3 regions of the Rhizobium sp. NZLR8 genome follow, and region 1 is predicted to be linked to each of the others. Evidence: predicted binding sites of a transcription regulator. Region 1 holds the regulator's gene; each other region holds the start of a gene.
What was found. The regulator PhoB, encoded in region 1, activates phosphate uptake and scavenging genes when phosphate is short. The targets are predictions, from matches to a motif close to TGTCATNNANCTGTCAT.

Region 1 (9,921 bases):
TGTTTGCCGCGATCTACATGGCCGAATACGCCTCGCCGAAGCTGCGCGGGATCGCTAAGCCGCTGCTCGAAGTGCTCGCCGGCATTCCGACGATCGTTTACGGCTTCTTTGCGCTCGTCACCGTCGGCCCGTTCCTGCGCGATTTCTCGGCTCAGATCAGCGGCCTGCTCTCCGGCAACTACACCAACTTCATTCAGGCGCAGAGCGTTCTGACCGCCGGCATCGTCATGGGCATCATGCTGATCCCCTACGTCTCCTCGCTGTCGGACGATATCATCACCGCCGTGCCGCGGACGCTGCGTGACGGTTCGCTCGGTCTTGGCGCCACACGCTCCGAAACCATCAAGAAAGTGGTCTTGCCCGCAGCCCTTCCCGGCATCGTCGGCGCCTTGCTGATGACCGCCTCGCGCGCCATCGGTGAAACTATGATCGTTGTGCTGGCCGCCGGTGTCGCCGCCCGCATCCAGATCAACCCCTTCGAGCCGATGACGACGGTGACCGTCAAGATCGTCAATCAGCTCACCGGCGACCTCGAGTTCACCTCGCCGCAGACGCTGGTTGCCTTCGCCCTTGGCATCACGCTGTTCTGCATCACGCTTTGCCTCAATATCTACGCGCTCTACATCGTGCGCAAATACCGGGAGCAGTACGAATGACGGATATTGTTTCTCCCGCCGGGATAACCGTTTCCAAGGCGCCCACGCGCCGCGATATCGGCATCAAGCGCCGCTACGCCGCCGAACGCCGGTTCCAGGCCTATGGCATCGCCGCCATCTCCTTCGGCCTCATCTTCCTGTTCATCCTGCTGTGGACGGTGATCGGCAAAGGCTACACCGCCTTTCAGCAGACGGCGATCACCCTGCCGATCGAATTTTCCGAGAAGACGATCGACCCCAGCAATAAGCGTGCGACCGATGCTTCGGTGCTGATCGCCGCCAACTACCCGGTTCTCCTGCGCGACGCGATCGTCAAGCAGCTGAACGTCAATGCCGCAAGCCGTCCCGACGTGCGCGATGCATCCGCCATGCTCTCCAAGGGTGCGCCGGTCCAACTGCGCGACATGGTCGTCGCCGACCCGTCGATCATCGGCAAGACGGTCAATGTCACCGTGCTCGCCGACGCCAATGTCGACAGCGCCAACAAGGGCCAGATCGACCTGTCGGTCGATGAGAAGAACCGCAAGGTCAACGACAAGCAGGTTGGCTGGATGAACGAGCTGAAGGCGAGCGGCGCTCTCCACAAGCAGTTCAACACCGGCCTCTTCGTCAACGGCAATTCCAGCCGTCCGGAGGCCGCAGGCCTTGGCGTCGCCCTCATCGGCTCGCTCTACCTGATGCTGATCGTGCTGGTGCTCGCTCTGCCGATCGGCGTTGCCGCCTCGATCTATCTCGAGGAGTTTGCGCCGAAGAACAAGCTGACCGATCTGATCGAGGTCAACATCAACAACCTCGCCGCCGTGCCCTCGATCGTCTACGGTCTGCTCGGCCTTTCCGTCTTCATCAACTTCGTCGGCCTGCCGCGTTCGGCTTCGCTGGTTGGCGGCCTGGTGCTGACGTTGATGACCCTGCCGACGATCATCATTGCGACGCGCGCCGCACTGCGCGCCGTGCCGCCGTCGATCCGCGCTGCAGCCCTCGGCCTCGGCGCCTCGAAGATGCAGATGGTGTTCCACCATGTTCTGCCGCTCGCCATGCCCGGCATCCTCACCGGCACGATCATCGGCCTGGCGCATGCGCTCGGCGAAACCGCGCCGCTGCTGCTGATCGGCATGGTCGCCTTCGTCGCCAACGCGCCGACGACGCCGCTCGATCCCTCGACGGCTCTGCCCGTGCAGGTCTATATGTGGGCCAACGAGGCCGAACGTGCCTTCGTCGAGCGGACTTCGGGTGCCATCATCGTCCTGCTCCTGTTCCTGATCGTCATGAACATGGGCGCCATCCTCTTGCGTCGTCGCTTCGAGCGCCGCTGGTAAACGGAGTTACACATCATGAACATGTTGACGGAAGCTGCAGTTGAAAAAGCGCTGGATCAGAAGATGAGCAACGTCCCTTATAAGATGATCGGCAAGGATGTCTCGGTTTACTATGGCGAGAAGCGCGCGCTTTTCGATGTGAACCTGAACATCCGCGAAAACACCGTAACCGCGCTGATCGGCCCGTCCGGCTGCGGCAAGTCGACCTTCCTGCGGAGCCTAAACCGCATGAACGACACGATCGACGGCTGCCGGGTCACCGGCAAGATCACGCTTGATACCGACGATATCTATGATCCCGATATCGACGTCGTCGAACTTCGCGCCCGCGTCGGCATGGTCTTCCAGAAGCCGAACCCGTTCCCGAAGACGATCTATGAAAACGTCTCCTACGGCCCGCGCATCCATGGCCTTGCCAAGTCGAAGGCCGATCTCGACCAGATCGTCGAGACCAGCCTGCAGCGTGCCGGCCTCTGGAACGAGGTCAAGGACCGCGTGCATGAATCCGGCACCGGCCTGTCCGGCGGTCAGCAGCAGCGCCTCTGCATTGCCCGCGCCGTCGCCGTCAGCCCTGAAGTCATCCTGATGGACGAGCCCTGCTCGGCGCTCGACCCGATCGCCACCGCCAAGGTCGAGGAACTGATCCACGAACTGCGCGAGAACTACACGATCGTCATCGTCACCCACTCCATGCAGCAGGCCGCGCGCGTCTCGCAGCGCACCGCCATGTTCCACCTCGGCAATCTCGTCGAGGAGAACGACACCGACAAGATGTTCACCAATCCCGACGATCCGCGCACCCAGGACTACATCATGGGTCGCTTCGGTTGATTTTGGCGACACCAAGCCTTCCCGTTATTCGAGGATAAAGCCCCATGGCATCGACACATATTTTTTCTGCCTATGATGATGATCTGAAGTTCCTGTCCAGGCGGATTTCCGAAATGGGCGGCCTGGCCGAGCAGATGGTCAGCGAGGCCGTCCGGGCGCTCGTCAACGGCGATACCGCGCTGGCGCAGAAGGTCATCTCCGACGATGTGATCCTCGATCACGCCGAGCGAGAAATCGGCGACAAGGCGATCGTTACCATCGCCCGCCGTCAACCGATGGCCTCGGACCTGCGCGAAATCATGGGTTCGATCCGCATCGCCGCCGATCTCGAACGCGTCGGCGACCTCGGCAAGAACACCGCCAAGCGCGTCATCGCCGTGCAGAGCACCGGCGTTCCGCGCAAGCTCGCCCGCGGTCTCGAGCATCTGTCCGAGCTGGCGCTCGTCCAGCTCAAGGAAGTGCTCGACGTCTACACGACGCGCTCCGCCGACAAGGCCAATGCGATCCGTGAACGCGACAACGAGATCGACGCGATGTACACCTCGCTGTTCCGCGAGCTGCTGACCTACATGATGGAAGATCCGCGCAACATCACCAGCTGCACGCATCTGCTCTTCTGCGCCAAGAACATCGAGCGCATCGGCGACCACGCCACCAACATCGCCGAGACGATCTACTACATGGCGACCGGCGCACAGCCGGAAGGTGACCGTCCGAAAGACGACAGCGCCAACACCGTCGGCGCGGTCACGGAATAAAGCCCATACTAGCCGTTGCGTGCGCGCCCATCCGGGCGCGCAAAGAGGTCGCAGCCACCTTTCTGAATTTGCGCAGGATGCATTGCTTAAATCACCCCGGTTTAAGGAACATGCGCGAGGAGACCGACAGGCATGATCCCGAGAGTTGCAGTTGTTGAAGACGAGGAAGCCTTGAGCGTGCTTCTTCGCTACAATCTCGAAGCGGAAGGCTTCGAGGTCGATACTATCCTTCGTGGCGACGAAGCCGAAATCAGGCTTCAGGAGCGCACGCCCGACCTGCTCATCCTCGATTGGATGCTGCCCGGCGTCTCCGGCATCGAACTCTGCCGGCGCCTGCGCATGCGGCCGGAAACCGAACGTCTGCCGATCATCATGCTGACGGCGCGCGGCGAAGAGAGCGAGCGCGTCCGCGGACTGTCGACCGGGGCCGACGATTACGTCGTCAAGCCGTTCTCGACCCCGGAGCTCGTTGCCCGCGTCAAGGCGATGCTACGCCGCGCCCGTCCCGAGGTGCTGTCGACGGTGCTGAAATGCGGCGATATCGAACTCGACCGCGAAACCCATCGCGTCCATCGCAAAAGCCGCGAAGTCCGCCTCGGCCCCACCGAATTCCGCCTGCTGGAATTCCTGATGTCGTCGCCGAGCCGGGTCTTCTCCCGCTCGCAGCTTCTCGACGGCGTCTGGGGCCACGATATCTATGTCGACGAACGCACCGTCGACGTCCATGTCGGCCGCCTGCGCAAGGCGCTGAACTTCTCCAACATGCAAGACGTCATCCGCACCGTCCGCGGCGCCGGCTATTCGATGGAAGCCTGAGGGGTTTCCGATAAAGTCGAGCAAGCTCTGCCCCTCACCCTAACCCGACCGGGGTCGAGCCACTCGTCTCGACCCCGGTCGGTGCCGGCAGGCGGATGAGGGGCAGCCACACCCAACGTTCTCACATAAAAAAACGGGCCTTCCAGCCCGTTTTTGCATGTCGACAATGTCACCCGTTCAGCTCGCCCGCGCTGCCGCCCGGCGGCGTTCGTTGACGGGCTGGTAGGCGAGTTTCTGGTGATAGCCGCAATAGGGTGAATTGTCGGGGGACTCGCAGCCGCAGAAGTGGAAGTCATCCTTCAGCGGATCGCCGACCGGCCACTTGCAAGTGCGTTCGGTCAGTTCCGTCAGGCCGAGGCGGCGGGAGATCGGCACGACCACGTTGCCTTTCGGCACGTATTCCATTTCCTCGACCGTTTCGATCTCGATCTCTTCCTTCAGCATCGTTGCGCCCTGCTGGCGGGTAACGGTGCGGGTGGTGATCCGAGAGGCGAAGTTCGGCGCGCGCGGCGCCGATGTATTGCGTTTCGGCGTTCGGGCCGTGGCGGCCGTGCCGCCGGCCTTGGCGCGGCCCGGAAGGCTCAGGCGGTGCACCTTGCCGATTACAGCGTTTCTGCTGACACCGCCAAGTTGCGCCGCGATCTGGCTGGCGCTCAGTCCTTCGGCCCAAAGCTTCTTGAGTTTCTCGACCCGCTCGTCTGTCCAGTTCATGCCCTGTCTCCACCTTCTGCGTTGGTGATGGCAGAATCCCTCACCGTTGCCTCGGAAGCTCCGAAACAAGAAACGCTTGATCAATTTTGGTGACTAGTTCCGCCGCATGCAGTCTAGTAATTGAACTTTAACCTAGTGTGAGCGTGACTCCGTGACAAGAGTCGCATGAATCCGGATGAATCGAATTCGGAGTTTTCCCCAACTTGCTGCCCCAGCGTGTCATTTCTGCAATAAAGCCTGTTGAAGGTCGAAAACACCGCTGTACAACCTTGCTGCATGCGCTAAGGGCGCAGTTTTGTTGACATTGCAGCGCGAAAAGGAAATAGTACCGCTGGCCGCCGCAAGGCGGCATTTTTGATTTTTCGGGCCTGGTTTCCTTAGCCGGAGTCGTTGCCCGGCAACCAGGAGATCGCGCCATGGCTGAAGCCGCGCCGCTTTATGACACCTACTCTCGTGCCCCGCTGCGGTTCGAGCGAGGCGAGGGCGTGTGGCTGATCACCGAAGGCGGCGAGCGTTATCTCGATTTCGGCGCCGGCGTCGCCGTCACCTCGGTCGGCCACAGCAACCCGCATGTGGTCGGCGCGCTGAAGGAGCAGGCCGACAAAGTCTGGCACCTCTCCAACATCTATGAGATCCCCGGCCAGGAGCGCCTGGCGAAACGCCTGACGGACGTCACCTTCGCCGACAAGGTGTTCTTCACCAATTCGGGCGCCGAGGCGCTGGAATGCGCGATCAAGACGGCGCGCCGCTACCAGTTTTCCAACGGCCATCCCGAGCGCTTCCACATCATCACCTTCGAAGGCGCCTTCCACGGCCGCACGCTGGCGACGATCGCCGCCGGCGGCCAGGAAAAATATCTCGAAGGTTTCGGCCCCAAGGCGCCCGGCTTCGATCAGGTGGCTTTCGGCGATATCGAAGCGGTCAGCGCCGCGATCACCGACGCCACGGCGGCAATCCTCATCGAGCCGGTGCAGGGCGAGGGCGGTGTGCGTCCTGCCACCACCGAGTTCATGAAGGCGTTACGCCGGCTCTGCGACGACAACGGCCTGCTGCTGATCCTCGACGAGGTCCAGACCGGCGTCGGCCGCACCGGCAGGCTCTTTGCCCATGAATGGTCGGGCGTCACACCCGACATCATGGCGGTCGCCAAAGGCATCGGCGGCGGTTTCCCGCTCGGCGCCTGCCTTGCCACCTCAGAAGCCGCTTCCGGCATGAAGGCCGGCACCCACGGCTCGACCTATGGCGGCAATCCGCTCGCCATGGCTGTCGGCAGCGCCGTGCTCGACATCATCCTCGCCGACGGCTTCCTCCAGCAGGTGCGCGACGTAGCGCTTGTCTTCCGCCAGGGGCTGGCCTCGTTGAAGGACCGTTATCCCGATGTGATCGAGGATATCAGAGGCGAGGGGCTTCTGCTCGGCATCAAGGCGGCCGTTCCCTCAGCCGAACTGCTGCAGGCGATCCGGGCGGCGCATCTGCTCGGCGTGCCCGCCGGCGACAACGTCATCCGCCTTCTTCCGCCCCTCGTCGTCACCGCCGAGGAAGCCCGCGAGGGCCTTGCCCGCATCGAGCGCGCCGCCGAGAGCATCCGCGCCGCCAAGGTCAAGAAGACAGCTTGAAGAGATTGCCGCCTTCGGGCGCAGCACAGGTAAGAACATGGCTCCTAAACATTTCCTCGATCTTTCGGCGGTCACATCAGCCGATCTTAGAACCATCATGAACGATGCGCTCGCCCGCAAGCAGGCCTTCAAGGCCGGCAAGGGCGACAAGCCGCTCGCCGGCAAGATGCTGGCGATGATCTTCGAGAAGCCGTCGACGCGCACCCGCGTCTCCTTCGACGTCGGCATGCGCCAGCTCGGCGGCGAAACGCTGTTTCTCTCCGGCACCGAAATGCAGCTCGGCCGCGCCGAGACGATCGGCGATACCGCCAAGGTGCTGTCGCGTTATGTCGATGCGATCATGATCCGCACAACCGAACATTCGCGGCTGGTGGAGCTTGCCGAACATGCGACCGTGCCTGTGATCAATGCGCTGACGGATGACACCCATCCCTGCCAGATCATGGCCGATGTCATGACCTTCGAAGAGCATCGCGGCCCGATCAAGGGCAAGACCATCGCCTGGACCGGTGACGGCAACAATGTGCTGCATTCGCTGGTCGAAGGCGCCGCCCGCTTCGGCTACCGCATGAACATGGCCGTGCCCCTTGGTTCGGAGCCTAAGGATCACTATCTGAACTGGGCCCGCAATGAGGGCGCCGAAATCATGCTCTGCCATGATGCCGACCGTGCGGTCGAAGGCGTCGATTGCGTGGTGACCGATACCTGGGTCTCCATGAATCAGGAACATCGGGCCCGGGGTCACAATGTCTTTCAGCCTTACCAGGTCAACGCGGCCTTGATGGCGAAGGCCGGCAATGATGCATTGTTCATGCATTGCCTGCCCGCTCATCGCGGTGAGGAAGTGACGGACGACGTGATCGATGGTCCGCAATCCGTGGTCTTCGATGAAGCGGAAAACCGTCTTCATGCGCAGAAGTCGATTCTTGCTTGGTGCCTGGGCGCGATCTGAACCATAATCGGACGCCGCGTGCGAAAAACGCGTGGCCGCGCGAGCGAAGAGCACCCTGTCCTTTCGCTTGAAAACTAGGAGTGAATCCATGGCAGAAGCTGCAGCCGCCCTCGGCCAGTTCGATTTCGCCGGCGATGACCATGTCGTCCCCTTTCAGGTGGACGGGCTGGATGTGCGCGGCCGCGCCGTCCAGCTCGGCCCGATGCTCGACGCGATCCTCGAGCGCCATCATTATCCGGCCCCTGTCGCCCGGCTGCTCGCCGAAGTCGTCGTGCTGACGGTGCTGCTCGGCACCTCGCTGAAGTTTGACGGCAAGTTCACCGTGCAGACCAAGGGCGACGGCCCGGTCGATCTTCTCGTTGCCGATTTTTCGACGCCGGAAAATGTCCGTGCCTATGCCCGTTTCGACCAGGCGCTGCTCGACAAGGCCATTGAAGCTGGCGAAACCGAGCCGGAGCAATTGCTCGGCCACGGCGTGCTTGCCTTCACCATCGACCAGGGCAAGTTCGGCCAGCCCTACCAAGGTATTGTCGCGCTCGACGGCACCACGCTCGAGGACATTGCCGGCGTCTACTTCCGCCAGTCGGAGCAGATCCCGACGCGCGTGCGTCTGGCCGCGGCCGAACTCTTCGATCGCGACGATGAAGGCCAGCCACGCCATCGCTGGCGGGCAGGTGGCCTTGTCGCCCAGTTCCTGCCGGAAGCGCCGGAGCGCATGCGTCAACCGGATCTCCACGGCGGCGACGGCGACACCGGCAGCCGCCCGCATAGCGAGGACGATTCCTGGGCCGAAGCGCGTTCGCTGGTCGAGACCATCGATGCGGATGAACTCACCGATCCGCTGGTTGGCACCGAGCGGCTGCTGTTCCGCCTGTTCCACGAGCGCGGCGTGCGCGTCTACGAACCGCGCGCCGTCTTCGATCGCTGCAGCTGTTCGCGTGACAAGATCAAGGGCGTGCTGAAGGGCTTCTCTGCCGAGGAGATCGAGGCCAGCCAGGAAGATGGCGAGATCGCTGTCACCTGCGAATTCTGCTCGACCACCTATCGCTTCGAGCCGGTCGAACTTCAGCCGGCCGAATAGGCTCGGTTGGCCCCTGATATCTGCCCCTCACCCTAACCCTTGCCGGGGTCGAGCCACCGGTCTCGACCCCGGTCGGTGCCGGCAGGCGGATGAGGGGCCGGTGTCGGCAATCTATCAAGCGGGCAAAATGATTTCGGGCCGGCCTGTCAGTTGAGCACGCGCAACAACCCCGGTGAATCCAGCGAGAAGGCGGGAATGTCGACATTGAAGGTGTCGCCTTCGTCCGTTTCCATCTGGTAATGGCCGAACATCAGCCCGGAGGGGGTGTCGAGTGGGCAGCCGGAGGAATATTCGTAGGTGTCGCCGGGGCTGAGCCGCGGCTGTTCGCCGACGACGCCCGGACCGGTGACCTCGTCCACCTGTCCATTCTGGTCGGTGATATTCCAATAGCGATTGACCAGGCGAACGGCGATGCCGGAATTGTTGCTGATGACAATCCGATAGCCCCAGACATAGCGATCGTCGTCCGGATCGGATTGCTCCTCCAGATAGAATGGTTCGACGACGACTTCGATATCTTTTGTGAGGGCGCGATACATGCCTTGCACCTTAGTCAAGATATGTTACCCGTATCTTATAAGAGGCCCTGCCCGTCAAGAAACGGAACGTTGATCGTCACTAAAACGGTCGTGATCGAAGTGTTTCGATCGTTAAGCCTAATTGTCGGTGTCAATTCCACTTCCGAACGCCGGCGCGACCGAGCTTGTTCCCCCGGCCTCAACCTGCTGAGGTCCGGCGAGCCGAACGCCGGTGAGGTCTGGCGAGCCGAACCCCAAGCGAGGTCCGGCCGCCAATATCCCTGGATCAGGCCGAGACCTTGGCAAGCGCCTTGGCGAAATCCTCGATCAGGTCGTCGGTATCCTCGATGCCGGCCGAAAGGCGGACCGTACCCGGGGAAATGCCGAGTTCGGCGCGCGCCTCCTCCGACAGGTTCTTGTGGGTGGTGGTTGCCGGATGGGTGATCAGGCTCTTGCTGTCGCCGAGATTGTTGGAAATCTTGATGATATCGAGCGCGTTCTGCAGCGCGAAGGCGGCTTCCTTGCCGCCCTTCAGCTCGAAGGCGACGAGGGTCGAGCCGCCGGTCATCTGCTTGGCGATGATATCGGCCTGCGGATGGTCCTTGCGGCCGGGATAGATCACCTTGGCGACCTTGCTTTGCTCGGCCAGAAAATCGGCGATCTTCG
Region 2 (9,921 bases), on a different contig from region 1:
ACGATGACGGATTCGCAACCGACGAAATAAGCGCTCGATGCACGTCGCCCGAAAATGCCCAGCGTTTGAGATAACGGCATGCAGGAAACAGAAACCTGCCGACAGGTTTTTGCTGCCGGTTATCTGAAAACTACCCTCAGGCTAAATTGGATAGGGTGACAATCCAGGCGCCGTCGGGACAAATATTTTTAAACGCCGGCAAGGTCACATTGCGGCGTTCTCCTGCAAACACCGGATCAGATCGAGCGCAGCGTCCAGTTGACGATCTCGGAGGCAACCATTGAGAAGGCACGGTCGAGACCCTTGACGAAGCCGCCATTATCGCCGCCGGCCGGCGCCGTGGCGCGGAATACCTTCTGGGCGCGCACCGAGCCGTTGCGGTCGTTGAGGATCTTGGCGGAGATTTCGACCACCGCCTGGTTGCCGTTTGAAGCGTCGATCTCGAAGGAGCGGATATCGGTGACGACCTGATAGTCGATCGCCAGTCCCTGCCCCGGCATGCCGACGCCACCGAGCTTGCCGGAGTTCTCGAAGGCTTCCACCAGCTTCGACTGCACCATGCGCGGCAGCTTGTCGCCCCATTGCGCCCGCGAGAGATACTGGATTTCCGAGGACGAGACGCGGATGACGATCTGCTCGCTGCCGAGCGCACTCAGCGCCGTTGGCGATGCGATCAGGATCTGGCGGGATTTGGCCGCCGGTCCGTCGCCGTCGACGGCGGCGGAAAGGTCATAGGTATCGTTCTTGGCCGCAGTGCCGCACCCGGAAAGGATCAGCGCCGTCAGCGGCAGCGCGATCACCGTTCCCCTGATCCATGAACGGCGCGACAACAGATGCGATGCGACCATATTAGGCTACCCCTGACTTCCCAGTTAACGCCGCGTCCGGCCGTCATATTGCTTCACCGTGTCCCCGCCGAAGATCAGCCGTTGGGGATTGCGGTCGAAGTTGGTGATCGTATCGTTCAGATTGTTGACGGTTCCACGCATGTCGTTGACGAGCGTCTGCACGTCGCGCAAACCGCCGCTTGAGAATTTCTGCAGATTGTCGGCGATCGGCCCGATGCGCGCATTCAGGTTGTCGGCGACCTTCTTGAAGGATTCCAGCGTATCGCGCGCCTCGGTAAACAGCGATTGTGTGTTGTCGGTTCCAAGCAAGGCATCGACTTTGATCAGGATACCGTCGATGCGGGTCGAGGCCGAATTCAGCTTGTTGGCAAGCTGCGAGACGTCCTGGATCGTCTGGTCGATATCTTTCTGACGCCCCGAAACCGTGTTGGCGACATCGCGGATCGACGCGACCGCGGCGCGTGCATCCTTGGTCGCCTGCGAGATATCGTCAACCGAGCCCTTCAGCTTGGCCGGGTCGATCTGGGCGACAAGCGTGTCGACGCGGTCGAGCGTCGCCTGTGCCTGTTTTCCGAAATCGTTGAAGGTGGTGGCCGTCTGGTCGAACTTCTGGATCGCCCCCTTAAGGTCGCCAGAGGCATCGGCGACATTGGCGGTGATCTTGTCGGCGTTGGAAACGATGTTGTCGATCTTCTTCGCATCAACCGCCTTGACCAGCGATTCCACAGCTTGAAGCGTCGAATCGACACGGCCGGAGACCGCCTTCACCGTATTGGAAAGCTCACCCACACTCTGCAAGAAGGCGTCGATATTGCCGGAATTCTTGGCAAGCGCATCCGAGAACGTCTCGGCATTCTTGAACGTCTGGGTCAGCGGCGCGCGTGAATCCTCGATGAAACCCTGAAGCTCACCGACCGCATCATTGGCGCGATCGAGGATCTTGTCGGCGGTCGCCAAAAGATTGGTGACGCTCGACTGGTCGGCGACGATGACAGCGCGTTTGCCGTTGTCGAGCGCATGTTGGAGGATGCTTTCCTCGCCCTTGCGGCCACCTGAAAGTTCGATATAGGCAGCCCCGGTCAAGCCCTGGATTTCAAGGGCGGCTTTGGTGGAAGGGTAGATCGGCGCATCGGTGCGCACCTGGGTGAAAGCCAGCGAATATTGCGGATCGTCGGCATCGATCGACAGTGTCTGCACCGAGCCGATCTGAATGCCGTTGAAGCGCACCGGCGAGCCGACGCTGAGGCCGTTGGCCGAACCCGGAATACGCACGATCAGCTCGGTCATCGGGCCACCACGGCCATATTCGGCCATCCAGTAGACGAAGCCGAAGGCCGCCGCGATGACCAGCACCGTGAAAAAACCGACAATCGTATAATTGGCTTTGGTTTCCATCTTATCCGGTCACTTCCCGCTGCTGCCGTGCCGCGCGCCATCATCCTGCGGCACGATCGAGCGCGCCCGCTTGCCCTTGAAATAGGCTTGCACCCACGGATCGTCGTAGGCCAGCATGTCGTTGATCGTGCCTTCCACCATTACCCGTTTCTTTCCGAGCACGGCAATACGGTCGCAGACCGAAAACAGGCTGTCGAGATCATGCGTTACCATATAGACGGTCAGTCCCAGACTATCGCGCAGGTTGGCGATCAGTTCATCGAATTCGGCGGCGCCGATCGGGTCGAGACCCGAGGTCGGTTCATCCAGGAAGACGAGTTCAGGATCAAGCGAGAGTGCACGGGCAAGGGCGGCGCGCTTGATCATGCCGCCTGACAGTTCGGACGGGTATTTGTCGGCGGCATCGGCTGCGAGCCCGACCATGCGGATCTTCAGATGCGCCAGTTCGTCCATCAGCGAGCGCGGCAGGTCGAGATATTCGCGCATCGGCACCTGGATGTTTTCCTTGACCGTCAGCGACGAAAACAGGGCCCCCTGCTGGAACAGCACGCCAAGCCGCATGTCGAGCGCGTTGCGCTGCGGTTCGTCGAGTTCGTCGAAATCCTGGCCGAGGATCTTGATCGTGCCGGAGCGGCGCGGCAATAGCCTCAGCACCGTGCGCATCAGCACCGATTTGCCGGTGCCCGACGCGCCGACGAAGCCGAGGATTTCGCCGCGATAGATGTCGAGGTTGAGATTGTCGAGCACCACCTTGGAGCCGAAGGCGACGGTGACGTCGCGCGCCGAGAGCACGATGTCTCTCTCGTTTCTGTCTTCCGTATCGATTGGTTTCTCGTCCACGCGATTCGCCATGCTAGAAGTCGATCGCTGCATAGAACATCGCAAAAAGCCCGTCCATCAGGATGACGACGAAAATCGCCTTCACCACCGCGGCCGTCACATGCTGGCCGAGCGATTCCGCGCTGCCGCCGACCTTCAGCCCTTCGACGGCGGCGACGATGCCGATGACCAGCGCCATGAACGGCGCCTTGATCATGCCTGAGAGCACCGTGGACAGCGTCACCGCCTCGTGCAGGCGCGACAGGAAGTTGGCGAAGGTGATGCCGGAATAGCCCCAGGCGACGGCGGCCGCACCACCGAGCGAGGCGAAATTTGCCAGCACCGTCAAAAGCGGCAGCGCGATGGTCAGCGCCACCAGTCGCGGGAAGATCAGTACGCCGATCGGGTTGAGCCCCATCACCTTCAGCGCGTCGATCTCCTCGCGCATCTTCATCGAGCCGATCTCGGCGGTGATCGCGCTGCCCGAACGGCCGGCGATCATGATCGAGGTCAACAGCACGCCGATTTCGCGCAATTGCAGGATGCCGACGAGATCGACGACGAAGACCTCGGCACCGAAGTAGCGCAGCTGGAAGGCGCCCTGCTGGGCAATGATCGCCCCGATCAGAAACGACATCAGAAGGATGATCGGAACGGCGCGAACGCCCATATTGTCGATTTGGTTGATGATCGAGGCCGGCGAAACGCCGCTGCCGCGGCCGAACTTCATCTGTGCGCCGCGCACCGCCGAGCCGAGAATATACATGGCGGCGGCGAAATTGTCCCAGACGTCGTAGGCCATCTTGCCGACCGGCGCGAAGATGCGCCCAGCAAGCGACACCTTCTCCTTAAACTCCGGCTCCGGTTTGGCCGACTCCTCGGAGAACATCGCCAGCATTTCGTCGATATGCTGATTGGTGCCTTCGAAGCGGACCGACCGTCCGGCCGCCTCCTCTTCCTTCTTCAGCCGGCACAGCAGCCAGATCCCGGCGGTATCGATATCCGTAATGTCGGAAAGATCGACCGTCAGGTCACCGGCCTTCTGGTGCAGCAGCTTCTCGAAGTCACGCAGCACGAAATGCACATAGGCACTACGCCAGCTGCCTCTGAGACGAACATGCTGCCCCGAGCCATCGGACTGGTCGTCCACGTCAAGTGAGGCAACGTTGCGATTCTCGGCGTTCAAGATACCTATGTCTTTCAAGGCTCACGGCGACATTGCCGACTCGGCGGATCGTTCGCCGCCCGGCGCGTCAATATACAGAAGCAACGTGCGAATTCCATGCTCACAGGACAGCAATAATGCCGCGCACCCTCGATATCCAGATGAATTCATTTCCGATTGCCGGGACCTTCACCATCTCGCGCGGCGTAAAGACCGAGGCCGAGGTGATTACCTGCACGCTCTCCGAAGACGGTGTACAAGGGCTTGGCGAATGCGTGCCCTATCGCCGCTACGGTGAGACCATGGAGAGCGTTTTTGCCCAGATCGAGGCGGCGCGTCCGCTGATCGAGGCCGGGATCTCCCGCCGCGACCTCTTGTCCGCCATGCCGCCGGGCGCTGCCCGCAACGCCGTCGATTGCGCCCTCTGGGACCTGGAAGCGAAACAAACGGGTGAAAGCGTGGCGGCCCGTCTCGGCCTTGCCGATCTGAAGCCGCTCACCACCGCTTACACCATCTCGCTCGGCGAGCCGGAGGTGATGGCCGCAAAGGCGCGCGAACATGCAGGCCGCGCGCTGCTCAAGGTCAAGGTCGGAACCGGCGACGATGAAAGCCGTATCCGCGCCGTCCGCGCGGCCGCACCCGATGCCGCCATCATCCTTGACGCCAATGAAGGCTGGCCGGAAGCCGTGCTCGAACGACATCTCAACATCGCGGCGCAAGCGGGTGTGGCTCTCGTCGAGCAGCCGTTGCCGGCCGGCCGCGACGCTCTGCTTGCCGAAATCCGTCGCCCGCTTCTCGTCTGCGCCGACGAAAGTGTCCACCACACCGGCGATCTCGCAAGCCTTGCAGACCGCTATGACGCGATTAACATCAAGCTCGACAAGACGGGAGGCCTGACGGAGGCCCTGGCGATGAAGGCCGAGGCAGAACGGCTCGGTTTCAGCATCATGATCGGCTGCATGGTCGGCACCTCGCTTGCCATGGCGCCGGCCGTGCTGCTCGCCCAGAATGCCGATTTCGTCGATCTCGACGGTCCGCTGCTGCTTGCCCGCGATCGCGAACCCGGCCTGCGCTACGCCGCTTCCCTGGTCTTTCCGCCTGAAAGCACGCTTTGGGGCTGAAGGTAGTAAGCTGAGATGACGAGGCCGAGACCGGAGAACGCGACGAGCGCCATGACGTAATAGCTGACGACGCCGAGCCAGGCATAGAGATAACCCGACGCCAGCGTCATCAGCGCCATTGCCATGCCGACATAGAAGAAGTAGGCGCCTTGCGCCGAGGATTCCTGCGTCTCCTGCACCGTCGCCATGATCCGCCGCTGCACCCCGGTATGCACGAAGGCATAGGTGAAGCCGTGGAAACATTGCAGCAGGAAAAAACCGGCAAAGCCGGTATTCATCGGAAACAGTATCCAGCGGCAGACGCTGACCGCGCAGCCGAAGCGGATCAGGGTCCAGGCGTCGAAGCGCCGGTTGAGACGCTTCGACAGGAAGAACACCGTCACTTCGGAAGCGACGCCGACGCTCCAGAGCAGGCCGACCTCAGTGCCGGAAAAGCCGAGATGATGCCAGTAGATCGATGAAAAGGCGTTGAGCACCGCATGGCTGGACTGCTGAATGGCGACACCGATCAGCAGCAGCAGCAAGTGCGGCTCGCGCAACCCGCTGCCGGTGGCGGCCGGAATGTTGATCGGCTGGCCACGCCGACGCGTCGGCCCGATGCGCGGGCAGAAGATTGCCATGACCACGGTCATGGCAAAGCCGAACACCATGATATCAAGCACCATCCCGCCGCCCCACCGGCTGATCAGCTGGCCACCGACCAGCGTCGAGACGATGAAGGCAATCGAACCCCAGACGCGCATTGACCCGTAATCGAGGCCCCAGCGGCGCACGCCCGAGATGACGATCGATTCGACGACGGGCACATAGGGCGCGAAAGTGGCGCCCTGCAGTGCATAGACGATCGTCACCGGCCAGAAGGTCGTCGTCCAGAACAGCGCGATCGCCGTCAGCAGCGACAGGCTGCCCGACCAGAGCAGCACGTCGGCGCGCTCCTTCAAACGGTCGGCGATCATGGCGACAACAGGCGCCACCAACACGCGAACCACCATCGGTATGGCAAGGATAACGCCGATCTCGTGGTCGCTGAAGCTGTGGGTTGCGAGCCACATCGGAAAGAACGGCAGAACGATGCCGTTGACGAGCAGTGGCGCGCAATAGGAAAGCGCGCTGAGCAGCCGGAAGCGCGGAGGCGCTCCCTCACTCGGGGAATGTTGAGCGGGAATCATCGGTGGACCTGAAGGAAACTGATCGTTGTCCTAACACACCACCCTGGAGGCGACCATTGCGAGAAATAGCCCTACTGAAACGTTTTAGAAAATAAATAGTGCCTGTCGCCTGACGGTAACGGCTAAACTCCTGGAGCGCGCGGCGCTGATACGCCGGCCCCAAAAATCAGACGGCCCTCAAATCAGGCGCCCCCAAATCACGCGGCCTGCGGGGCGAACTCGCCCTGGTCATGCATTTCGATGGCGGCAAGCGCCGGCACACTGCTGGCAAGCGCCCGCCAGGTGATCAGTTCGAACGTGCCGTCGTCGTGCTCGGCCACCGCCGTGCAGCTTTCCACCCAATCGCCCGTATTGATGTAGCGGATGCCGTCCATGTCCTGGATGATGGCATGATGGATGTGTCCGCAGATCACGCCGTCGGCGCCGCTTTTGCGGGCTTCCTCTGTCACGACGCGCTCGAACTCACCGATGAAGTTGACGGCATGCTTGACCTGCAGCTTCGCCCAGGCCGAGAACGACCAGTAAGGCATGCCGAGGCGTCGGCGCACTGCCGCCAGGAGGATGTTGATGCGGATCGCAGTATCGTAGGCCCAGTCGCCGAGATAGGCGAGCAGGCGTGCGTTGCGGACGACCACATCGAACTCGTCGCCGTGCAAAATCAGGTATTTTTTGCCGTCGGCGCCATCATGCATCATGCGGTCGACGACCTCGATGCCGCCGAAATGCATTCCCGGGAAGTCGCGCAGGAATTCGTCGTGATTGCCGGGGATATAGACGACGCGTGTGCCCTTGCGGGCCTTGCGCAGCAGCTTCTGGACGACATCGTTGCAGACCTGCGGCCAGTACCAGCTGCGCTTCAGGCGCCAGCCGTCGACGATGTCGCCGACGAGCACGATCGTATCGGCCTCGTGGTGGCGCAGGAAATCCAAAAGGAAATCGGCCTTCGCGGCCTTCGAGCCGAGATGGACATCGGAAATGAAGAGCGTTCGGAAATGTCTGGGTTCCATCATGTCTATCACGAGCTGTCGCTCATGCCCCATCTTTCATCTAGCCTTCCAAAACCAGACTCGTGTTTCAGGAAGATGACAGACTGGGGAAAAGCCCTGCGCGCCGGCAATATTGCCCTCTCCATCGAGCGCGTTCATGATGAAGGCGACTCATATCCGACAATGCGGGATGGCTGATGCGTCTCTTTCTCGTTCGCCACGGCGAATCTCTCGGCAACCTCAACGAACAGGCCTATCGGCAATTCGGCGATCACAATGTGCCGCTGACCGAGTGGGGTCACCGCCAGGCGGTGGAAGCCGGCGGCGCGATCGCCTCCTATTTGAAGACACTGCCGGGCGCGGATTTCCGCAAGCTGCAGATCTGGTACTCGCCATTCCTCAGAACACGGCAAAGTAAGGATGCCTTGCTTACAGCCCTGCCGGAAAGCTATGTCGGCGAAATCCGGGAGGATTACCTGCTGCGCGAGCAGGATTTCGGTCTGTTCACCGAAATCTATGACCATGCCGAACAGAAGCAGAAATTTCCCGAGGAATTCGAAAAATGGGCGAGACTGCGCAGCAACAGCGGCAAGTTCTACGCGCGGCCGCCAGATGGCGAGAGCCGGGCGGATGTGGCCCAGCGTGTCCGCCTTTTCCTTCAGACCGTCATGCGCGACGCTGAAAATAGCAGCCACAACGTCGTGATCGTCGGCCATGGCGTCACCAACCGGGCGGTCGAAATGAATTTTCTGCACCGCCCCGTCGAATGGTTCGAGCGTTCCGACAATCCTGGAAATGCCGATATCACGTTGATCGAGGGGACGCGCTCGCAAGGATACGTGTCGACCCTGCTGCACCAGGCGGCCGACCGGCAGCCGGGACAGGAAAGTGAACTGCGCGATGCCTATGGCGCCGACGTGACGATCACGCCGAAGCCCGGTGGATAGGTTTCTGGCGGATTACACAAGGCAACCCGCCAACTCCTCACCTCAGGTTATTCGTCGCCTCGGGTGAACCTTCACCTCGGGTGACTGGTCACCCTATGTCGGCGACGTCACCGTTGCCGGTTCCTGCCCGGCCGGTGCCTCCTCGTTCACAGTCTCCGGCCGCTTCATCCTCAAGAGACGCAGCACGAAGACGAAGAAGACGGGAACGAAGAAGATCGCCAGCACCGTCGCCGAGACCATGCCGCCCAGCACGCCGGTGCCGATCGCATTCTGGCTGGCCGCACTTGGGCCGGTGGCGATTGCCAGCGGCACCACGCCCAATGTAAAGGCGAGCGAGGTCATGATGATCGGCCGGAAGCGCAGCCGAGCGCCTTCGATCGCGGCATCCATCAGCGATTTTCCCTCGGCAAAGCCGTCCTTGGCGAATTCGACGATCAGGATGGCGTTCTTCGCCGACAGACCGATGATCGCGATCAGGCCGACCTTGAAGTAGATGTCGTTGGACATGTCGCGGCTCATTACCGCGAGCACGCAGCCGATGACCCCAAGCGGCACGACCAGCATCACCGACAACGGGATCGACCAGCTCTCGTATAGCCCCGATAGCAGCAGGAAGACGAAAAGGATGCTGAGACCGAACAGGAAGGGCGCCTGCGATCCCGATTTGAGCTCCTCCAGCGACTGGCCGGTCCATTCGAAGCCGAAGCCGTCGGGAAGCTCGGAGGCCAGCCGTTCCATTTCGGTAATCGCCGCGCCCGATGAATATCCCGGCGCCGGAGCGCCCGAAATGCGAACAGAGGGATAGCCGTTGTAACCGACGATCTGCGCCGGCCCCTTCTGCCACTCGGCGACCGCGAAGGATGAGAGCGGCACCATGCCGCCGCTCGCATTGCGGACGTTGAGTTTCATCAGGTCTTCGGCCTGAAGCCTGCTCTTGTCCTGTGCCTGCACGATGACGCGCTGCATGCGGCCGGAATTCGGGAAGTCGTTGACGTAGCTCGAACCGAGATTGGCGGTGATCGTGCTGTTGATGTCGGCGAAGGCGACGCCGAAGGTATTGGCCTTTTCGCGATCGATGACGAGCACCAGCTGAGCCGAATCAGGCATGCCCTCCGGCCGGATACCGGCGATGATGGGGTTCTCAGATGCCTTGCCGAGCAGCATTCCTGCCGCCTCGGTCAGTGCCGCCTGGCCCTTTGCCCCGCGATCCTGAAGGCGGAAGGTGAAGCCGTTGGTCGTGCCGAAGCCTTCGATCGGCGGCGGCGACAATGCGAAGGAAGTCGCATCCTTCAACGCAAACAGCTGCATATTGACGCGGTTGGAGATCTCCTGCACCGAATTGCCCGCGCCACGCTCGGCCCAGTCCTTCAGGGTAACGAACACCAGGGCGGCATTCGGCCCCTGCCCCGAAAAGCTGAAGCCCTGGATCGCCACGACGTTGGCAACCGCCGGCTCCTTCTTGAAGATCGCC
Region 3 (9,921 bases), on a different contig from region 1:
GGGCTCATGCGACACGGCGTCCCTGGCGCCAGACGGAGCGTGTCACCGGCACGCCATGCGAACGGTGGACGCGGACGAGATCGGCGCGCAGTCCGGTGGCGATCCGGCCGCGATCGTCGAGGCTGACGGTGCGGGCGGGCGTCGACGTCACCATGGCGATCGCCTTCGGCAGGGCAATGCTCTCGACTTCATCGGCGAGGATGAAGGGTGCATGCAGCAGGCTGAGCGGCACGTAATCGGAGGAAAGCACGTCGAGCACGCCCATCTCGGCAAGGTCGCGGGCAGCGATATTGCCGGAATGGGATTTGCCGCGCACGATGTTCGGCGCGCCCATCAGCACGCTCATGCCGTGACCGTGCGAGGCGCGGGCTGCGTCGAAGCTGGTCGGGAATTCGGCAAGCCGCACGCCGTTGTCGATCGCCTCGCCGACATGGGAGAGCGTCGCGTCGTCGTGGCTTGCCACGGTGATGCCGCGTTCGGCGCAGACCTTGGCGATGGCGTTGCGATGCGGCGTCGAGTTGCGCGCCGATTCCGCCTGGCGCTTAGCGACGAAACGCGCGAAGACCTCGTCGCTCAGGCCGCGCTTCTTCTGATAGTAGAAGATATATTGATCCATCGTCTGGAATTGACGCTGGCCGGGCGCATGATCCATCAGCGAGACCAGCCGCACATGCCGATCGTTTTCGAAATCGGCGAAATGTTCGAGCACATTGTCGGCCGAGACCTCGCAGCGCAGGTGGATCAGGTGCTCGGCGCGCAGCCGGCCTTCCTTCTCCGCCGACTGGATGGCGTCGGCCATCTCGCGCATCTCGCCATGTTCGAAGCCGCCGTCCTCGTCCGCGCCCATGCGCAGGCAGTCGAACACCGTGGTGATGCCTGAAGTGACGATCTGGGCATCATGCGCCTGGATTGCGGCGGTCTTGTTCCAGCGAATGCCGGGACGCGGCTGATAATGGCCTTCAAGATGATCGGTATGCAGCTCGACGAGGCCGGGAATGACGTAGTCGCCCTCGAAATCTTCGCCGGCTACCGAGTTGCCTTCGGAAATGTCGGCGATCTTGCCGTCGCGAATGAGAATCGATCCGGAGAGGATGTCATCCTCAAGAACGATGCGGGCGTTGGAAAACACGGTCTCTTTGCTCATCTCGTCTGGTCTTTCAGCTTTTGGCGCCGGCAAGCGGCAGCCAGGAATGAACTTTAAACGGGGCGCCGCGCGTTTCTTCGGTGAAGACGGCAAGGCCCGAAATCGTAAGCGGCCGACCGGTGAAATCGGCAAAACGCTCGGTCAGGATCGCTTTCATCACTGCGGCGCGTGTCTCGGGCACCTGGCCGGTGAGTGTCATGTGGAAGCCGAAATCCTCCATCACATAAGGATAACCCCAGCGCTGCAGATGGGTGCGCTGGCTGTCGCTGAGCTTCTCCGGGTTGCGCCGCTCCATATCGGCCTCGGAAAGCGTTGCGCGGAACGGTTCGAAGGACCTTACCACCTTCGCGGCGAAATCCTGAAGAGGTTGATGAAGAGAACCGGGAACGAGGGCAAAAAAACGACCGAGCTGGCCCAGCACGAGTTCAGGAATCTCGAAAGCTTCAGTGCGCGCGGCAAAATCCTCGGCAACGGCCATGAGATCCTTCTCGGTGACCGAGGCGGCGAGCGAAAACGGTGCCTTGATCGTCGCGTGAAAGCCGTAGCGGCGAGGATCCGCGGTCAGCTCGAACTGCTCCGCCGCACCCAGTCTCTCATGTTCTGACGCAGAATAGGTCTCGCCGGTGAACGCATCGCGGCCGAGCCAGAGCGACGCCTCGCCGGTCAGGGGATCGTCCTTCGGCGGCGAGAAATAGAGAGCATAGCGCAAGGCTTTTATCCTGAGGATCATCGAAACGGGGGAGCGCAATGTGCAGTGATTTGGCGGCGAACCGCAAGCAGGCTCCCGGCTAAAAGATTTCCGTGACAGAATGATGATGGCGGCAGCGCCGCCACGGCCTTTGGAGCGGATATATCAGTGGGTTTTCGTGCCCATCAGCCGGTGGCGCAGCGCGTTCGAGGCGGCGTCGAAAATGAACACGACGATCAGGATCAGGATGACCATGTAGGCGACGTTTTCCCAGTTGGCGTTGGTGCGCATGGCCTCCCACAATTTGAGGCCGATGCCGCCCGCGCCGACGGCGCCGATGATGGTCGCGCCGCGCACGTTCGATTCCCATTGGTAGAGCGTCTGGCTGACGATGACGGGAACGATCTGCGGCATAATGCCGTAACGATGGACGAGCACGGTCTGAGCGCCGGTCGATTTGATGCCTTCCCGTGGCTTGTTGTCGATATTCTCCAGCCCTTCGGAATAGAGCTTGCCGAGCGTGCCGGTCTCGGTGAGGAAGATCGCGCCGCTGCCGGCAAGCGGGCCAGGCCCGAAGGCGCGCGTCAGGAACAGCGCCCAGATCAGCATGTCGACCGAGCGCAGGAAATCGAAAAAGCGCTTCAGGATCTGATTGAGCAGCCGGTTCGGCGTGATGTTGCGCGCCGCCAGGAAGGCCAGCGGGAAGGCTGTGAGCGAGCCGAGCAGCGTTCCGAGGAATGCCATGACGATCGTCTGGAAAAGCTTGGTCCAGACATCGCCGTGCTGCCATTCGCTGTTGTTCCAAATGTCGTCGAAGGCGAGCGCCAGGTTGGACTGGTCGGGCTTGATGCGCGGGCCGGAAACGATGAGACTGACGACCTCGCCGACCGGCTTGTCGAAGAAGGACGATTGCGTGTCGAAGATGAAATTCGCCCAGCCGATGAAACGCTTGCGGATCTTCACCCGGTCGACGGAAATGCTGACGTCGCCGGCAAAGCCGAGATCGGCGAGCACATTGTCGTCATAGACGGTCATCCAGCCGGGCACCGGCCCGACAACTTTCGGCGCACCGCTCGAAACCTCGACGGGAACGCTGATGCCATGCGCGGTGACGGTCGTCTCGCTCTTCGAGACGGTGACGGTGCGGCTGGTGCCGCTGATCGAAACCGTGATGCTGCCATCGGGATTGTTGACCAGCCAGTCCGCATGCGGATTGTCGCCGAGCGGCGAGAAGCGTGGATAGTGGATGTCGATCGAACCGTCATCCCCGATGCGGAATTCCGGCTGAACGTCGTAGCTCACCCATTGGCTGAGATAGATGCCGACGCGCTCCCAATGGGCTTCGGCGAAAAGCTTGGGCAGGTCGAAGAACCAGACGGCATAGAGGCTATAGAGCAGCGTCGCGATCAGGATCATCAGCCCGCCGAAACGCTGGCGGAACGACCGGTGCAAATATTCCGGATAGCGTGTTTCTATCTCATGCATGCGGTTTGCGTCGATCACCGTCATGGCGGCCTCAATGTTGCAGAAGGAAGGCGTGCTCGCCGACGAGGCGGCGGCGCAGCCATGCGGAGAATTGGTCGACGGCGACGATCGTCACGAACAGCAGCAGAACGAGCGCCATCGTCTTCGCGCCGAAGCCGCGCGAGATCGAAAGCTTCAACTCCTCGCCGATGCCGCCGCCGCCGACGGCGCCGATGATGGTCGAGGCGCGCACGTTGATCTCTAGGCGTAAGAGCGCATAGGAGGTGAAATTCGGCAGCACTTGCGGCAGAGCGGCGAAGCGGACGCGCTCCCACCAGTTGGCGCCGACGGCTTTCATGCCCTCATCGGGCTTCATGTCGATATTCTCGGCCACTTCGTAGAAGAGTTTACCGAGCGCGCCGATCGTGTGCAGGGTGATGGCGATGATGGCAGCCACCGGCCCGATCGACAGGATCGCGGAAAACAGGCCGGCGATAACGATCTCAGGGAAGGCGCGCAAAAATTCCATCAGGCGCTTGGCGACGATGCGCAGCGGCCATGAACTCGTCAGGTTGCGGGCGGCAAAGAAGCTCAAGGGAACGGCAAAGACGAAGGCGATGATTGTCGAGATCAGCGCCACGTTGATGGTGACGATCATCAGCTCGAAGTATTCGGGGATGTAGAAAGCGCCCCAGATGTAGACGCGGCCCTTGTCGAAATTGAATTCCTCGCCGCCCTTGTCGTTGACGCTCGCAATGTCGAACAGCGCACGCCAGACATCGTTCCAGTCCCTGGGGATGAGCCAGCTCAAAAAGTCGAAGAGATGCGGCAGGCGGTCGAAGAAATGGCCGGCATTGCTCTCGTCGGCGAAGCGGACGGAACTGACGAAGGCAGCAATCAAGATAACCAGGCCGAGGATAGTGTAGAAGCGGCGCTTGGCGACCATCCGCTCCCAGGCGGTGCCGATCTCCTGCGTGCTCTGCATGTGCGGCTGTGTATCGGCAATAGTCATGGACGCCTCGCCCGATCAAAGATAAAGGGCGGCCGTTTCCGGCCGCCCCGCATTCCAGAAACCGATCAGCCGCCGATGGCAGCTTTGCGAACTTCGACGACGGCGTTGTAGAAGTCGTGCTTGACCGGGGCGTAACCCTTGTAGTCGCCGCCTTCGACAGCCGCGAAGCACTTGTGATCCTTCTCCGGCAGAGCCGTGAAGAAGGCTGCAAGCTTCGTCTGCCAGTCCTGGCCGAGGGCGTTGCGAACGACGAGGGGGCCGTTCGGGATCAGCGGCGAACGCCATACTTCAACCAGCTTGTTCGGATCGACGGCGCCCTTGTCGACTTCCTTGCGGAAGGTGCCGGAGGTGTAGCCGTCTTTGAATTCGCCGATGCCCGACGAGTCGTCGACGGCAACGTCGACCTTGCCGTCATAAGCGGCAAGCAGGTTGTTCTCGTGGCCGCCGTTGAACTGCGTCGAGGCGAAGAACTTGTCGTTCGGCATGCCCGTGTCCTTGGGGATCTGCGTCAGCGGCACGAGATAGCCGGAGGTGGAATCCGGATCGGCGTAGCCGAGCTTCTTGCCCTTGGCGTCCTTGATATTCTTAATGCCGGAGGACTTCAGGGCGAGACCGACCGAGTAGTAACCCGTCGAGCCGTCCTTCTGCTGCGTCGTCAGGATCGGCGTAACAGCTTTCTCGTCCTTGATGTAAATGGCTGCATAGCCGGAAGCGCCGAGTTCGGCGAAGTCGAGCGTGCCGCCGAGCAGGCCCTGGATAACGCCGTCATAGTCGGCGGCGGGGAACAGCGACACCTTCTCGAAGCCGAATTCCTGCTTCAGGTGGTCGGCAAGGCAGGCATAGTTGCGCAGGCGGTCGGTTTCGTTTTCGCCGCCGAGAATGCCGATGCGGAATTCCTTGAGATCTGCCGCGTTGGCGGCGCCGGCGAGCGCGAAGAGCGCCGTTGCCGCAAAGAGTGTTTTCTTCAACATGTGTCTCTCCTATTGACCGGTGCCCCCGGTCTTCCGTTACGAAGAAGTGTGCCCTTGACGCGGGCGCTCGATCGCGGCCGGCTCGCTCAGAGACCGGCCAGCGCCAGCGGTTGGGCGCCGGCGGATTGATTGTCTGCCCGCTCGGGAGCGATATTGATGGACGTCGAGGTCATCGTTTCGTCGATGCCGGCGCCATCCTTGTCCGTCCCGTAGATTGCCTTCACTGCCTCGGCGGTCAGTTCCGAAGCCTTGCCGTCGAAGACGACGCGGCCGCCGGCCATGCCGACGATGCGCTCACAATAGTTGCGGGCGGTGTCGAGCGTGTGAAGGTTGGTGATGACGGTGATGCCCTCGCGCTCGTTGATATCGCGCAGCGCATCCATGACGATCTTGGCATTCAGCGGATCGAGCGAGGCGATCGGCTCGTCGGCAAGAACCATCTTCGGGTTTTGCATCAGCGCTCGCGCAATCGCCACGCGCTGCTGCTGGCCGCCGGAAAGCGTGCCGGATGCCTGCAACGCCGTCTGCTCGATACCGAGGCGTTCGAGCGCAGCGATGGCATGCACACGTTCCTCGCGGGTGAAGATGTTGAGCAGGCTCAGAAGCGTCGAGCGGTGGTTGAGGCGGCCGAGCATGACATTGGTCAGAACGTCGAGGCGCGGCACCAGGTTGAACTGCTGGAAGATCATCGCGCAATCGCGTTGCCAGTTGCGCAACGCCCGGCCGCGAAGCCCGGAGACCTCGACGCCGGCGAAATGAATGGAGCCGGAGCTCGGTTCCTGCAGCCGGTTGATCATGCGCAAGAGCGTCGACTTGCCGGCGCCGGATCGGCCGATGATGCCGACCATCTGGCCCTGAGGAATGTCGAGCGTGACGGAATCGACGGCGAGCTTTTTTCCGAAACGACGTGTGACATTCTTCAGCTCGAACATCATGCTTTCCCTTTGCACTCCAGGCCTTGGTCAGCATCGCATTAGTCCCGCTTGATGAACCTCCCATGTCATATTTGTGTAAGTCCTGTCACATATCCCCGCGCTTGTTGCGCATCTATATCGGCGGTTTAACCACCGTAGCGGAACAGGAAATCTTCCGCGCTCAGGTTGCGGAAATCCTGCAGCGCCTGGCGCAGCCGGTCGTGCTCCCAATCCCACCAGGAAAGCCTGTCCATCCGTTCGCCGATCTCTCTTGGAAAGCGTTCGCGGATTGGTTTGGCCGGTACGCCGCCGACGATCGCGTAGGGAGCGACATCCTTCGATACCACCGCACCGGCGCCGATCACCGCGCCGTTGCCGACGGTGACGCCGGGCAGGATGGTCGCCCCATGGCCGATCCAGACATCGTTGCCGATCGTCACGCGGTTTGCCCGCCGCCAGGCGAAGAAATCGGTTTCCATGTCGCCGTCCGGCCAGTAGTCGGCGGCACGATAGGTGAAATGATGCAGCGTCGCCCGCCAGGTCGGATGATTGGTGGCGTTGATGCGCACGGCGGCGGCAATATTGACGAACTTGCCGATCGTTGCGCACCAGACTGAGCCATCCTGCATGATGTAGGAATAGTCGCCGAACGTGGCCTCGCTGATGCGGCAGCGCTCGGAGACCTCCGTATAGCGCCCGAAGGTGGAATCGCTGACGGATGCCGTCTCATGCACATAGGGCTCGATGCCAAGCTTGCGGCTCATGCGGCGATCTTTCCAGGCGAGAACAGCTGGACGTCGAGGATGCGGTCGGCGACCGCCTCGCGCACTTCCTCGTCGTGGAAAATGCCGAGAAGCGCGACACCCGCCTTCTTCTTCTCCTCGATCATGCCGACGACGACGGCACGGTTTTTGGCATCGAGCGAGGCTGTGGGTTCGTCGAGAAGCAGGATCGTGTGCTCGGTGATGAAGCCGCGGGCGATGTTGACGCGCTGCTGCTCGCCGCCGGAGAAGGTGGCGGGTGGAAGTTGCCAGAGCGCTTCCGGCAGGTTGAGCCTGGCAAGCAGGGCGCCCGCCTTTTCCCGTGCCGTGGCGGCGTCGTCGCCGCGCGCCACAAGCGGTTCGGCAACCACATCGACCGCCGCGACGCGCGGTACTGTGCGCAGGAACTGGCTGACATAGCCGAGCGTGTGGCGCCGCACGTTGAGCACGGTGCGCGGATCGGCGGCGGCGAGGTCGACGATGCGCCCGTCGTGGCGTATGAGGATCTGGCCAGTGTCGACGGCATAATTGCCGTAGATCATCTTGAGCAGCGAGCTCTTGCCGACGCCCGATGGGCCGCCGAGCACGACGCATTCGCCTGAGGCGACCGAGAAGGCGACATTGGAAACGACGGGCAGCCTGATGCCGTCGCGCAGGTGCATGGTGAAGCTTTTCGAGACTTCGGAAACGACGAGGGGCGTTGGCATGATGTCTTCTTTCCTGGTTTCGGATTTACAGCGCCGGGCCCTGAAAAGACGCGCAAGGACGCTGTAAAGTCTTGAATTGCTCAGACCTGCAGGATCGAGGAGACGAGCAGTTGCGTGTAGAGTTCGCGCGGGTCGTCGAGCACCCGGTCGGTGAGCCCGTGTTCGATGACGTAGCCGTCCTTCATCACCATCATCCGGTGTGAGAGCAGGCGGGCGACGGCGAGATCGTGGGTGACGATGATCGCCGACAGGCCGAGATCGTTAACGAGGCCGCGCACCAGATCGAGCAGGCGTGCCTGCACCGAGACGTCGAGGCCGCCCGTGGGTTCGTCCATGAAGACGAGGCGCGGGCCGGTGACGAGGTTGCGGGCGATCTGCAGGCGCTGGCGCATGCCGCCGGAAAAGGCGCGCGGCTGGTCGTCGATGCGGTCGGCGTCGATCTCGACGCGCTCCAGCCAATCGATCGCCGAAGCGCGGATCGTGCCATAGTGCCGGTCGCCGATCGCCATCAGCCGTTCGCCGACATTGGCGCCGGCGGAGACGGTCATGCGCAGGCCGTCGGCCGGATTCTGGTGCACGAAGCCCCAGTCGGTGCGCATCAGGAAACGCCGCTCGGCCTCGTTCATGCGGTAGAGGTCGCGGTAGCTGCCGTCGCGCATGTGGTATTCGACGCTGCCAGTGCTCGGCAGCAGCCGGGTGGAGAGGCAGTTCAGCAGTGTCGTCTTGCCGGAGCCGGACTCGCCGACGATGGCGAGCACTTCGCCCGGCCAGAGATCGAAGGAGACGTCGCGGCAGCCGATCCGGTTGCCGTAAAATTTCGAAACGTCATGGACTTTGAGAAGCGGGATATCGCTCATTCTGCAGCCTCCCGGGCCAACATCTCGCCGGCATGCCCATGGGCGCGGCGGTCTTCGCAGTGATCGGTGTCGGAGCAGACGAACATGCGCCCGCCCTTGTCGTCGAGAACCACCTCGTCCAGATAGACATCCTCGGCACCGCAAAGGGCGCAGGGCTTGTCGAAGCGCTGGATGTCGAAGGGATAGTCATCGAAATCCAGGCTGACGACGTCGGTATAGGGCGGAACCGCATAGATGCGCTTCTCGCGTCCCGCGCCGAAAAGCTGCAGCGCGTCCGACATATGCATCTTCGGATTGTCGAATTTCGGCGTCGGCGACGGGTCCATGACGTAACGGCCGTGTACCTTCACCGGATAGGCATAGGTCTTGGAGATGCGGCCGTTATGGGCGATATCCTCGTAGAGCTTCACATGCATCAGGCCGTATTCCTCGAGAGCATGCATCTTGCGCGTCTCGGTCTCGCGCGGTTCGAGGAAACGCAGCGGCTCGGGGATAGGCACCTGGTAAACGAGCACCTGGCCGGGCCCGAGCTTCTCTTCCGGAATGCGGTGGCGCGTCTGGATGATCGTCGCCTCGCCTGTGCGCGTCGTCACCGCGACATTGGCGACCTTCTGGAAAAAAGCGCGAATGGAAACGGCGTTGGTCGTGTCGTCGGCACCCTGGTCGATGACCTTCAGCACGTCATCCGGTCCGATGATCGAGGCCGTCACCTGCACGCCACCGGTGCCCCAGCCGTAAGGCATCGGCATTTCGCGCGAAGCGAAAGGCACCTGATAGCCGGGAATGGCGATCGCTTTCAGGATGGCGCGGCGGATCATCCGTTTGGTCTGTTCGTCGAGATAGGCGAAGTTGTAGCTGGCCAGATCGCTCATTCGGCGGCCTCCTTCATGTCTTCGCCAGCGTTGCGGGCGGCTTCGAATTCGCGACGCATGCGGCGGACGAGATCGAGTTCGGCCTGGAAGTCCACATAATGCGGAAGCTTCAGGTGCTCGACGAAGCCGGTCGCCTGGACGTTGTCGGAGTGCGAGATGACGAATTCCTCGTCCTGTGCCGGGGCGGTGATATCCTCGCCGAGCTCTTCGGCACGAAGCGCCCTGTCGACCAGCGACATCGCCATCGCCTTGCGCTCGCTCTGGCCGAAGACCAGGCCGTAGCCGCGGGTAAATTGCGGGGGTGCCTTCGCCGAACCCTTGAACTGGTTGACCATCTGGCACTCGGTGATCTGGATCGTGCCCAGCGAGACGGCAAAACCGAGTTCCGGCACGTCGAATTCCACCTCGACCTCGCCGATACGGATCTCGCCGGTGAAGGGGTGGTTGCGGCCGTAGCCGCGCTGGGTGGAATAACCGAGCGCCAGCAGAAAACCTTCGTCGCCGCGGGCGAGCGCCTGCAGGCGCAGATCG

Region 2: the regulator PhoB is predicted to act here: its motif matches at 7,589-7,605, upstream of HJB89_RS28930 (UDP-2,3-diacylglucosamine diphosphatase).
Region 3: the regulator PhoB is predicted to act here: its motif matches at 1,946-1,962, upstream of HJB89_RS00485 (DUF1045 domain-containing protein).

The regions. Positions count from the first base shown of each region.
Region 1 is NZ_JABDVY010000009.1:14,598-24,518, forward strand. Features, by position in the region: gene pstC (phosphate ABC transporter permease subunit PstC) at 1-656, shown strand, start outside; gene pstA (phosphate ABC transporter permease PstA) at 653-1,972, shown strand; gene pstB (phosphate ABC transporter ATP-binding protein PstB) at 1,988-2,803, shown strand; gene phoU (phosphate signaling complex protein PhoU) at 2,848-3,561, shown strand; gene phoB (phosphate regulon transcriptional regulator PhoB) at 3,694-4,377, shown strand; gene HJB89_RS19715 (GcrA family cell cycle regulator) at 4,555-5,088, opposite strand; gene HJB89_RS19720 (aspartate aminotransferase family protein) at 5,505-6,704, shown strand; gene argF (ornithine carbamoyltransferase) at 6,742-7,656, shown strand; gene HJB89_RS19730 (Hsp33 family molecular chaperone) at 7,745-8,737, shown strand; gene apaG (Co2+/Mg2+ efflux protein ApaG) at 8,884-9,276, opposite strand; gene HJB89_RS19740 (O-succinylhomoserine sulfhydrylase) at 9,542-9,921, opposite strand, start outside.
Region 2 is NZ_JABDVY010000018.1:113,212-123,132, forward strand. Features, by position in the region: gene HJB89_RS28895 (D-alanyl-D-alanine carboxypeptidase family protein) at 1-30, shown strand, start outside; gene HJB89_RS28900 (ABC-type transport auxiliary lipoprotein family protein) at 237-848, opposite strand; gene HJB89_RS28905 (MlaD family protein) at 873-2,243, opposite strand; gene HJB89_RS28910 (ABC transporter ATP-binding protein) at 2,253-3,095, opposite strand; gene HJB89_RS28915 (ABC transporter permease) at 3,097-4,266, opposite strand; gene dgcA (N-acetyl-D-Glu racemase DgcA) at 4,365-5,348, shown strand; gene HJB89_RS28925 (MFS transporter) at 5,300-6,517, opposite strand; gene HJB89_RS28930 (UDP-2,3-diacylglucosamine diphosphatase) at 6,715-7,557, opposite strand; gene HJB89_RS28935 (histidine phosphatase family protein) at 7,701-8,450, shown strand; gene HJB89_RS28940 (efflux RND transporter permease subunit) at 8,544-9,921, opposite strand, start outside.
Region 3 is NZ_JABDVY010000001.1:105,086-115,006, forward strand. Features, by position in the region: gene phnN (phosphonate metabolism protein/1,5-bisphosphokinase (PRPP-forming) PhnN) at 1-8, opposite strand, end outside; gene HJB89_RS00480 (alpha-D-ribose 1-methylphosphonate 5-triphosphate diphosphatase) at 5-1,144, opposite strand; gene HJB89_RS00485 (DUF1045 domain-containing protein) at 1,158-1,853, opposite strand; gene phnE (phosphonate ABC transporter, permease protein PhnE) at 1,998-3,341, opposite strand; gene phnE (phosphonate ABC transporter, permease protein PhnE) at 3,349-4,308, opposite strand; gene phnD (phosphonate ABC transporter substrate-binding protein) at 4,374-5,279, opposite strand; gene phnC (phosphonate ABC transporter ATP-binding protein) at 5,366-6,211, opposite strand; gene HJB89_RS00510 (DapH/DapD/GlmU-related protein) at 6,340-6,957, opposite strand; gene phnL (phosphonate C-P lyase system protein PhnL) at 6,954-7,661, opposite strand; gene phnK (phosphonate C-P lyase system protein PhnK) at 7,742-8,518, opposite strand; gene HJB89_RS00525 (alpha-D-ribose 1-methylphosphonate 5-phosphate C-P-lyase PhnJ) at 8,515-9,390, opposite strand; gene HJB89_RS00530 (carbon-phosphorus lyase complex subunit PhnI) at 9,387-9,921, opposite strand, start outside.